DNA from 2 places in the Paenibacillus sp. GCM10027627 genome. Region 1 is predicted to be linked to the other one. Evidence: riboswitches for the same ligand, from Rfam matches in the RefSeq annotation. Region 1 holds a riboswitch; the other holds the start of a gene.

Region 1 (5,589 bases):
TGAAAGCGGTATTAATTTTTAGTCGCCGCATTTCTTCCTCCTCTTATTCTTTCTACCATTCCCGCATTCAGCCCACTGCTACCGTCTGTCGATTTCCTTCTTAACTGATATTTTCCTCATTTTCGTTTTACTCTTCAACATGTCCACACCAAAAGACGGCTTCTTCAATAAACTGTCCTCAAGCTCGAATTTACCATCCCGTCGTATATGAGCGCATCATTTTTGCGTTTATATAAATATGATGGAAAGGAGTTGCAGGCACTCTATTAAGCGTAGGATTTTGTACGATTGTTAGGTACAACTAATCCCTTAAGGAGGTAAGTTTATGGCGAATGCACAACGTTTGAATGGGACAAGTTTAACTAAGTGGTTATGGTTCCTGGGATTTGCGGCTTTAGCTCTCGTATGCTCTCTCATTATTGCGGATAAGGCTTCCGCGCACGGTTACGTGGAAGGGCCTTCAAGCAGAGCGTACTTGTGCAAGCTCGGCCAAAATACGAACTGCGGTGCAATCATTTACGAGCCCCAAAGCTTGGAAGCGTTAAAAGGGTTTCCTGCAGCTGGACCAGCCGACGGCAAAATTGCAAGCGCGAACGGCGCGTTTCCACTGCTCGATCAACAGTTTGCAACGAGATGGACCAAAGTGAACATTTCCAGCGGCACGGTTACGTTTAACTGGAAGCTGACGGCGGCGCATGCCACAACAAGCTGGAAGTATTATATTACGAAGCAGAACTGGAACCCGGATGCCGCGCTCACTCGCGACTCCTTCGACTTGACTCCGTTCTGCACGGTCAATTACGGAGGAGTGCGTCCGCCGTTTACGTATTCGGATACGTGCAACGTTCCTTCCAGAACGGGGTATCAAGTGATTCTCGCCGTTTGGGAAATTGCGGATACGGCCAACGCATTTTATAACGTCATTGACGTGAATTTCACAGGACCGCCCGATCCTATTGCACCTACCGCGCCTTCTGCGCTTACGGTAACGGGAACGACGAGCGCAAGCGCTTCCTTGTCTTGGGGGGCTTCGTCGGACAATGTCGGAGTGAATCAGTACCGGATTTACAGCGGCACGACGCTGGTCGGAACGGTATCCGGAGCCACGCTTTCTTACACGGCTACTGGCTTATCGCCTGCGAGCACGTATCCGTATCATGTCGTCGCCGTTGACGCAGCGGGCAATGTGTCTACGCCAAGCGCTGTCGTAAATGCGACAACGTTGCCTCCTATTATCGATATTGACCCGCCAAGCGCTCCTGGCGGACTTCATGTGATGGGTACGCCGACCTCAACCTCCATTCAAATTATGTGGTCGCCATCTACAGACAATATTGGAGTTACGGGCTATAAAATTTATCAAGGATCCACGCTAATCGCGACTACGACTGAAAATACGTTGTCCTTTACAGCTTCGGGGCTAACTCCGAGCACAACGTATACGTTTACGGTCTATGCTTTCGATGCCGCGCAAAATCAATCTGGGCCAAGCACGGTTCAAGGGACAACGGCGGCTCCGCCTCCAGTCCAGCTATGGGCTCCAAACACCTCGTATGCGGCCAATACGCTCGTGTACTACAACGGTCTTGTGTATAAGTGCCGTCAGACCCATACTTCCCTGACAGGTTGGGAGCCGAGCAATGTTCCTGCGCTTTGGCTGCTTGTGCCTTAATGGGAATGTAGCGGACTAGCGGCGGTATTACTTGCAGCAAAAAAGCTCCCTGTGGCTAAATGAGCCAAGGGAGCTTTTTGCTGCGTTCGTGCTGCGAGAGCAGCGGCGGATCGAATTATTGCGGAACTGTTTTTAAAAAAGTTTCAATAAATTGAATGGCCTTTTCGGGATGGGCCGCATCGCTGCGAATGCCGACAATGAGCTCGCCCGCCGAAGCCATAGGCAATTGTTTAAACAATTGCGATTTGCCCAGATCGAAACCGTATACGGCTTCTGTGCCGCTTCCTTCGATGCCGACTTCTTCCACTGTCAGCTTTAGCGAGTTTGGACCTTGAACTGCGGACGCGAGCTCCGGTATTTCGTTCAGCTTCGTGAGAGCGCCTTGATTTCCGATCCATTCAAACATATAGCGGTCCATCAAGTAGATGTCGGGTTTTTCGGAAATCATGGTGACAAGCGCTTTTTGCAAATAGGCATACCGGTTCATCTGTTCCTGGGGTACAAAAACGATGGAAGACTCCAGCCGCTTCCAGTCGGGAAATGATTTCAGCATGGCGTCGTTCAGTGCGTTTATACCATTGTCTTCATCTTCCATAAACGTCCCCATAAAACCGACGCTCAAATCGATAGGCGGGAGGCTGGCCAAATATTTTTGCTCCTCGCGGTAGTCAACATAACTTGTAATTCCGTAGATCAAAAGCGCAACAAGCGCGATGGCGCCTAGCGTATGAAACTTATAATAACGCCAAAAGTGATCCAGCTTTTGCGCTTTGTCCGCCATTCCCTTATATTTTCCGTATTCGCGCTCGTTAAAGGCTTGCGTAATCTTTCCGTCTTCATGGGCTAGAATGAGCTTGTATGCCGTAGTAATTTGTGCAAAATCGACTTCGACTCCGTCCGGGGAGGAGTTGTTTTGGCTCTGGCCGCCCATTGAGCGGGAGCGCTCGCGCCTCATAAGCGTCATATAGCGTTTTTCTACTTCTTCTTTCGGAGCCGCTTCCGTCAGCCCCATCGTTTCGTATGCCTGTTTTAAGTTATCCACTTGGTCACCTCTACTAAATTAGAGCATCTAGCATTGTTCGTCTACTTATCAGTATACGGAAATAGAGGGCTTTAACGCAAACTTCGGTTTTGCATTTGTATCCTAAGGCTCTCTCCATTAAAATGGAAGTCATCCGAAAGGGGGAGAGGAATGTTTCATCCGACTGTGTTTGACAACTTGAAAGTGGCCTTCGAAAACAACCTTTACGACTTGGACAATTTGGACGGAATCATTGAAATTACTGGCCGCAGGGACATTTTGGATATGGCGGTTATGTCCAGGGAGCTTGCTCTAGGCTTTAGGCTGGCTGGAGATAGCCGTGTCAAGGCTGAGCTTGTGCTAAGCGCTACGCTTAACGAGCTGGCGGCCGAAATTTTGGAGCAAGAAGAAGGAACGCATGGCAGCAAGCTTGCGCTGCGATTTATTTTGACGGTTTTAAACGAGGATGAGTGCGCCGGCATAGAACGCTGTATAGAAGACATCTGGCATCCGGAGCAAAAGCCCGTTCAAACGTTAAGCCGAACGTTTGGGAGCGGAGAGGGCGGTTACAGCAATACGATAGAACTGGGCTTTCACCGCCGTATCGGCGAGGAGCAAATCGAGGATATCCCTGACCTGCTGGATCATGCCGTCCGTACTCTTACGGCGCTGAAGGGGTTGTAGGAGTCGACCTAAATCTTGTTCCCATAAGTCTAAGGCTATGCTATAGTACGATTGAACAACTGAAACAAATCCGGTGCGCACGGCCGATCTCGAAGTCGGCGTCCGGGAGAGGTTCGCGAACTCCCTCTATAAAAAACTAAAACGAAACGGTGGCCTGTCCCTCAGGTATCGTCGTTTTTGTGTTCGGCGCGCCGCGGCTCATAACTGAGCTGCGGGCGCCGTTTCTTTTTTCTAAAGGCTGCTTTAGTCAATTTGGCATGCCGGAGCGGAGCTGCGTCTTCTCAACATGGAGAGGAGAATGCACAATGTTGAAGCAACAAAAAGCGGTTGTCGTGTTTAGCGGCGGCCAAGACAGTACGACTTGCCTGTTTTGGGCAAAGGAGAGATTTGCCGAGGTGGAGGCGGTCACTTTCGATTACGGCCAGCGTCATAAGCTGGAATTGGATTGTGCGGCCGATATTGCGAAGGAGCTCCAAATTAAACATCATGTGCTCGATATGTCGCTGTTGAACCAGCTGGCGCCAAACGCCTTGACCAGAGACGAGATTGCCATTGAGGAAAAGGACGGCGAACCCCCTACAACGTTTGTGGACGGCCGCAATCTGCTCTTTCTGTCTTTTGCCGCTGTGCTGGCCAAGGGAATCGGAGCGAGCCATATTGTAACCGGCGTTTGCGAAACGGATTTCAGCGGATATCCCGATTGCCGCGACGTATTCGTCAAATCTTTGAACGTCACATTAAATTTGGCTATGGATTACCCATTTGTGCTGGATACGCCGCTTATGTGGCTGAATAAAGCGGAAACTTGGGCGCTCGCCGACCAGCTTGGCGCGTTCGACTTCGTACGGGAACGTACGTTGACATGCTACAACGGCGTGAGAGCCGACGGCTGTGGACAATGCCCGGCTTGCAAGCTGCGCCGCAAAGGACTGCAGGATTACCTCCTGTCACGGGAAGCGAAAGGGGCGCTGATGTAATGCTTCAGCAAATTTACCCCTCTCCCGGACATGATTACAGCTACGAGCTGAATAAAGACTTTCATTTTGCCGCCGCCCATTATGTGCCTTCGGAAGAGGCCGGGAAATGCCGCCTTATGCATGGCCATACCTATTACGCAAATGTAACGATTGCCGGGGATGAGCTGGATCAGTCTGGGTTTTTGGTCAACTTCGCCACCATCAAGCGACTGATTCACGGTCGTTTCGACCACTCTGTATTGAACGAAGATACGGAGTGCTTCGACGACAAAGAACCGAGTCGCTTTCCGACTACAGAAGCGGTGGCTCGCACCATTTGCGAGCTCGTTCAGCAGCATTTGGACGAAACTTCCAACAGCCCGCAGTGCCTTCAAGTGTTTCTCCGCGAGACGCCAACGAGCTATTGCGTTTACCGCCCTAAGCGGAAGGCGGTCGGTCATGGCTAACGTTAGACGGATACCTGTCATGGAAGTGTTTGGACCGACGGTTCAGGGCGAAGGGATGGTCGTTGGCCGCAAAACGATGTTTGTCCGAACGGCCGGCTGCGATTACAAATGCTCTTGGTGCGACTCCGCCTTTACTTGGGACGGTACGGGGAAAGATGAGATGAAACTTATGACGGCGGATGAAGTGATGGAAGAGCTGGCGCGAATCGGCGGCACCGCTTTTGACCATGTGACTATTTCCGGGGGCAATCCCGCCCTTCTTCCACAGCTTGATGAACTCATTTCCGGTCTGCAGGAGCGAGGGATGAGAGTGGCATTGGAGACGCAAGGCAGCCGCTGGCAGCACTGGTTTACCGAAATTGACGATTTAACGCTATCCCCCAAACCGCCAAGCTCCGGGATGGGGACGGACTGGGATGAGCTGGACAGCATTGTCGCAAAGCTGCGCGAAGCGGGGAAGAGCTTTTGCCTCAAGACGGTTGTATTCGACGAGGACGATTTAGCCTACGGGAAAAGGGTGCATGAACGCTATGCCGGTGTGCCGTTTTATTTGCAGGCGGGCAACGGCAATTTGGCGGAAACGGATCCGGGGGTCATGCTTCCTTATTTAGTAGAGCGGTATGATTGGCTGATCGGAGCGACGATGGCTGACGACGCGCTTCGAAGCGTGTTTGTGCTGCCGCAGCTTCATACTTTTGTTTGGGGCAACAAAAAAGGTGTTTAACATAGACGAAATTCGGCAGTTCATGGAACGCCGGTATGATTTAAAATAAAAGATAGGATGTGCGA
Region 2 (5,589 bases), on a different contig from region 1:
AAACAAATCAGCCGCTTAGGCTCGCTGGCGAGCAGTTCGTTGTCATTCCAGCAGGCAGCCCATTCCTTAAAAATGATCAAAACGAAATCTTCGTCAAAGAAGTGAATACCGCGCTTGCGGAGCTGAGAAATGACGGCACATTAAAGCGGCTTGCCGAAAAGTGGTACGGCGAAGACTTAAGCCAGCCGGCGGAGTAAGGCGATGAACTTCGACCTGTCCTATTTTGTAAACAGTCTCCCCCGGTTGTTAAGCTACTTGCCCATTACGCTCATGCTGGCCGTTTTGTCCATGCTGTTCGCCGTTATTCTCGGCATTATTTTGGAGACTATGATTCGGTCACCCCTAAAAGCTTTGTCCGTTTCCGCAAACGCGTATATTTTGTTTTTTCGGTCTACGCCACTGCTCGTCCAGCTGTTTCTGCTCTATTACGGGCTGCCGCAAATCATTCCTTCTCTTAGCGCCATGGATGCGTTTCAAGCTACCGTGATCGGAATTAGCCTGAACAATGGGGCGTATTTGGCGGAAACTTTTCGAGGGGCGATTGACTCCGTCGACCGCGGGCAGATGGAGGCCGCTCAATCGGTTGGCATGACCCGCCTGCAATCATTCTATCGAATCGTGTTCCCGCAAGCCTACCGAATCGCTCTTCCTTCGCTTGGCAATACGTTTTTGGTCATCATCAAAGAGACGTCGCTCGGCTTCACGCTTGGCTTGACGGAAATGATGGGGCAAGCGAAGCTGATGGCCGCCGATACGCTCAAAGTGATGGAAACCTTTCTTTCGGTCAGTCTGCTCTACCTCATTGTCGCCCTCCTCTTCGGCAAGTTCCAAGGGAAGCTGGAGAAAAAGGTCGGCCGACCTTATGCGGGTTAGGTTAACGGGTTAGGTTAACGGGTTAGGTTAACGGGTTACGTTACCGGGTTGCGTTACTAGGTTAAGTTAACAGGTTAGGTTAGGCGGTAAAGTATACTCCAAGCCATATCCGCCGTAAAAAGTCTTCTTGCCGATAGCAAAAAAATCCATCGCCAAAGGGCTGCCCCTATGGCGATGGATTCGTTTATTCTATACCCGGCTCTTACTGGCCAATATGCGCGTCCGGCGCTTTGTCAGCCACCAAGTTCAGCGAAATACCGTGCTCAAGCAGTGCTTTCACGCCGCATAGCACCATGGTATAACCGCCCATAGAGTCCAGCGCTTGTCCGACAACCTCATCCCCGCTACCTGAGAAACCCCAATTTTTAATCGTCACATACGTCTCCTGCTCGGCTAGCTCCGCAAACGTCCATTCCACCTTTGTTCCATCCGAAGACTCGATTTTGATCCGCTCGTTCGGCACCAGCTCCAGCACCATCACCTCGTCGACGGCACCATACATTTCCCACTCCCACCGAACCGTGCTTCCCTGTTCCAAACGGCCGCTGCTGCGGGTAAACCAGAATCGGGTCGTTACAGCCGGGTCGACGAATGCTTCATATACTTCATTTGCAGACCTCCGGATCAGCATTTCCGCTTGTACAACCGGCATTTCATTTAAATTCACTGCCATCAACCCCTTTCATCCTAATTATCCCGGTATTTCCGGGCTTGCGGTTGCCTTCTCATAAATCTTTCCATATCGGTTTCAAAACCATATCTCTAATATAATTCATGGGCATCATACGTCCCCATTATCCCTGTCATCCATTCGAATTCCGGGGCATTCGTTATAACCTCCACAAGCCATTTTACAAATAGTATAAAGGAGCCGGCATGTTGTCACCAGTTATTGCTGGTGTTTTTCGATGAGTTTTTAAAAGATGACTATATTTTTACCAAGGTAGTTGCTCCCACCCTTTATTTTCACCTTTTCAGCAGCAGGAAAAGCTGTTATGATAGTGGCTGTCTGCTTCGGCAGAACGCGGTTCGTAACCATCCCGCGACAACAAAACTAGGAGGCTTTTTCGATATGTTTAATTTGTTTTGGGGCGTGCTGTTTATGCTCGTCCACTTTGGCCTATTTTTGCTGTGTTTTCGGATGTTTGGCAAAAAGGGGCTGTACGCCTGGATCGGCTTTGCGACGGTTATCGCAAATATTCAGGTGACAAAAACGATTGAGATGTCCATCGGCACACTCGCCATTGTGATGACGCTCGGCAATACGATTTATACGTCCATCTACATGACGACGGATTTGCTCAATGAAAGGTACGGTCAGCAAGCTGCCAAAAGAGCCGTCTGGTTCGGTTTCTTTACGCTTATTGCCTCGACGATTTTGATGCAAATGACGCTCGCCTTCGTCCCGCAAGCCGAAGATTTTGCCCATGAGCCTCTTACCGCTATTTTCGGGTTTCTTCCGCAGGTAGCTGCGGGCAGTATGTGCGCCTATTTTGTCAGCCAGTTTCTCGACGTACGGGTATTTAGCTACCTTAAGGAAAAGTTTCCGGTGCGCAACCAGTTTTGGATTCGGATTAACGGAAGCTCGCTCGTCAGCCAATTTGTCGATTCCCTTGTGTTTTGTACGATTGCTTTCTACAAAGTGCATTCCTTCGATATTTGGATTCAAATCTTCCTGACAACGTATTTGCTTAAGCTGCTCATTTCCTTCCTCGCCACGCCAGTCCTTTACTGGGCAAGGAATATGAAGGTACAGGAAGATTAAGTTTCGTTTTGTTGAAAAACGAAGTATACACAAAGAAAAAAAAAGAGAGCCGATCGGCTCTCTCTTTTTTCATAGAGGGCTTTCATTTCGCAACCCTATCTCCCCAGCCTATTTCAGCTCAATCACTTCCCCGTCTTCAGGAACGGCAGCCACATGCTCCAATTTCCGTTGTTTCAGAAAAGCTCGAAGATGCTGCCGTTTGAATGTGCAATGACTGATAGCGTCCATATGTACGGCAACAAGTTTGGTGGCGGGAGATACATCTGTAATACGAACGATATCTTCGGCAGTCATCGTGATGATCGTTCCCAGCAGCATTTGTGCGCGTGGTGTATTCAGAATTGCAAAATCCGGTTTGGACTCCCGAAAAACAGCTTCGATTTCAGGTGTGTAGATGCAATCGCCAACGATATAAACCGAACCGTCCGCTGATGTGCTTACAATAAACCCGGATACAGGACCGAGCAGCTTAGCCGTATAACCCGGAGCATGCCGGCCTTTAATCCTCTTCATATGAATGCCGCACCATTCATGCGATTGCTCAATCGCAACGACGTGGCTAAACCCGGCCTCTTTCAAAAAGTCCATATCTTCGGGCTGACAAAAGACAGCCATTTTCTTATTCAAAATGGACAAGGCCTTTTTATCCAAATGGTCAAAATGTCGGTGAGTAAGAAGCAATGCGTCCATTTGCTCGAAAAAATCAAGCTGGACGGGAAGAGGCGTTAACGGATTACGGCGAAGTGTGCGAGTGAAGGGTACCGGCGGCAGCTCGCCTGGAGCGCTTAACATAGGATCAATCAATATTTTTTTACCGTTCACGTTTAATACCGACGTAGCGTTTCGGATGTGTTGAAACGACATAGTCATGGTTATCATTCCTTCCGTTTCACAATTTTAGTACCGACCGGTCTCTTTTAAATTAACATAATCTGAATGACAGATCAACAATAATTATCCAGCTATCGATTGAGCGCAGAACGAAAATATGATATTTTAAGACCAATCGGTATTTTTTGAAAGAGGGATCGCTATGGGAAAAGGACAAGCTACAAAAGAACATATCATTCGCCAATCCGCCGGATTGTTTAATACTAAAGGATATGCAGGCACCTCTCTGTCCGAAATTATCGAGCGTGCTAATGTGCGCAAGGGCGGCATCTACAATCATTTTGAAAGCAAAGATGAAATCGCGTTATGTGCATTCGACTATATGTATGCTGACTTAAAAAAAGTTTTGAAAGAGGCCATGTCCGAGCGGTCAGAACCGAAGGATCAAATACTCGCTATTTGCGACGTTTATTTGGAATTGATCGAACAAAATAAATTGGAAGGCGGCTGCCCCATTTTAAATGCTGCTGTTGAGAATGACGACGGCCATCCTTTGTTAAAAGAAAGAGCCCAGCTTGCCATGCATGAGCTTATGACAAGTCTCGGGAGAATATTAAAGGACGGGATAAGCCGAGGGCAGTTTCGAAGCGATCTCGATGTGGAGGGCGCAAGCAGCGTGATCATCGCTTTAATAGAAGGCGGCGTTATGCTAAGTAAATTGTTTAACGATAATAAACATCTTCGGCATTGTACGAACCAGGTGAAGAGCGTACTTGAAGGGATGGCTGTGTAATTTCGCGCTATTGGTAATGGAATGTGAAAAAGAGCTGTAACAGGTCGTTTGCACAACCTACTACAGCTCTCAAATATTCTACCCTCAGTCAATCGGACAGCGATGCGGCATAACGCTAACACTCGGCGACGGAGCAAATATTTTCAATTCGAATTTATTCTTTTTTTAACGGGAATCCATATCTCGCTTTTGTATTGCGGAGATTTGATTTCTTTACTCTCGTTCCATAATATTTCCGGCCCTTCGCTTACTTCATAGTCTGAGGAGGGGAACCATTCAGCGTAAATTCGTCCCCAAACCTCCTGCAGCGCAGTCGGAAAAGAGCCAACAGCGGTAAACACAGCCCATGCCGAAGCCGGTACCTCCAATTGCTCAAAGCCATCGGGTGCATCCTGCGTGGTAGCCGCTCCGATATATTGATCCAGTTCCCCTCTCTCTTCCATCCGTCCTTCACCAAAGTTTGCAGAAGCGCTAATAAGACCTGTAGGCTCAACATTGGACAAACCTTTGATAGCTTCAATCCATTCGGGCGTCAAGTTTTCATACATCGCTGAAATTTCGGGATTCACCCCGTTGAAGATCAGCGGCACCCGTTTCTTCATTCCTACAATACGAAAGGCTTCTTTGTCTTCAATACGATAATTCATTTCACTTCCTCCTTTTACCGTTAACTGAAAAGTCATTCGAGGGTAGGCTTTAAGCGACTGTCCATGGCTCCGCGCTTCCGAAGGAGTAATCCCGTGCAAGCTTTGAAAAGCTCTGGCGAAGGAATCTGGAGAAGAATATCCGTATTTCAATGCCACATCAATCACCTTGCAGTCATTGCTGCTCAGCTCCAGTGCCGCCAAAGTTAAACGCCGACGGCGGACATACTCTGACAAAGGAATACCGGCAAGAAACGTGAACATCCGTGTAAAATGATATTCTGAGCAACAGGCCCTTTTTGCAGCTTCCTTATAATCGATAGAGCTCGTTAAATTGTCCTCCAAATAACTCAGAGCTTCATTCAGTCTTGCGAGCGAATCCATGACATCGCCTCCCTCGTTAATAAACTTATCAGAAACGGAATAACGCCTCCCGACAATCCATGCACCTTCCTGTAGGGTTACGGCAAACAGGGCAGAAGCTTGTTTCCGTAAATAAAAATAGCCGCGCTAAACGCGACTTATGAGGAGATGATGCCTTTTTAACATCCCGTATTTATTTAATGGTTTTCAGTTTACTATAAGATCAACAGCTCTCTTTTGTGAAAATAGTAGATGTCTTCTCTTTTGAAGCCGTATTCCCCGTTCTTATGTTTAATATGCGGTTCAAAAGTAAAAAAAGA

The links. A riboswitch is a leader RNA that binds a small molecule or an ion and turns the genes downstream of it on or off. The one in region 1 is predicted to bind preQ1.
Region 2: linked by a shared signal. The riboswitch ahead of ACFQZE_RS15800 (queuosine precursor transporter) and the one ahead of queC (7-cyano-7-deazaguanine synthase QueC) in region 1 are both predicted to bind preQ1.

Annotation. Positions count from the first base shown of each region.
Region 1 is NZ_JBHTHB010000001.1:284,567-290,155, forward strand. It holds gene ACFQZE_RS01230 (lytic polysaccharide monooxygenase) at 326-1,672, shown strand; gene ACFQZE_RS01235 (J domain-containing protein) at 1,788-2,714, opposite strand; gene ACFQZE_RS01240 (hypothetical protein) at 2,865-3,377, shown strand; PreQ1 riboswitch class I at 3,480-3,523, shown strand; gene queC (7-cyano-7-deazaguanine synthase QueC) at 3,686-4,354, shown strand; gene ACFQZE_RS01250 (6-carboxytetrahydropterin synthase) at 4,354-4,800, shown strand; gene queE (7-carboxy-7-deazaguanine synthase QueE) at 4,793-5,524, shown strand.
Region 2 is NZ_JBHTHB010000004.1:238,355-243,943, forward strand. It holds gene ACFQZE_RS15785 (transporter substrate-binding domain-containing protein) at 1-197, shown strand, start outside; gene ACFQZE_RS15790 (amino acid ABC transporter permease) at 202-873, shown strand; gene ACFQZE_RS15795 (SRPBCC family protein) at 1,076-1,546, opposite strand; PreQ1 riboswitch class I at 1,892-1,937, shown strand; gene ACFQZE_RS15800 (queuosine precursor transporter) at 1,946-2,638, shown strand; gene ACFQZE_RS15805 (MBL fold metallo-hydrolase) at 2,747-3,508, opposite strand; gene ACFQZE_RS15810 (TetR/AcrR family transcriptional regulator) at 3,672-4,262, shown strand; gene ACFQZE_RS15815 (AraC family transcriptional regulator) at 4,406-5,290, opposite strand; gene ACFQZE_RS15820 (M24 family metallopeptidase) at 5,485-5,589, opposite strand, start outside.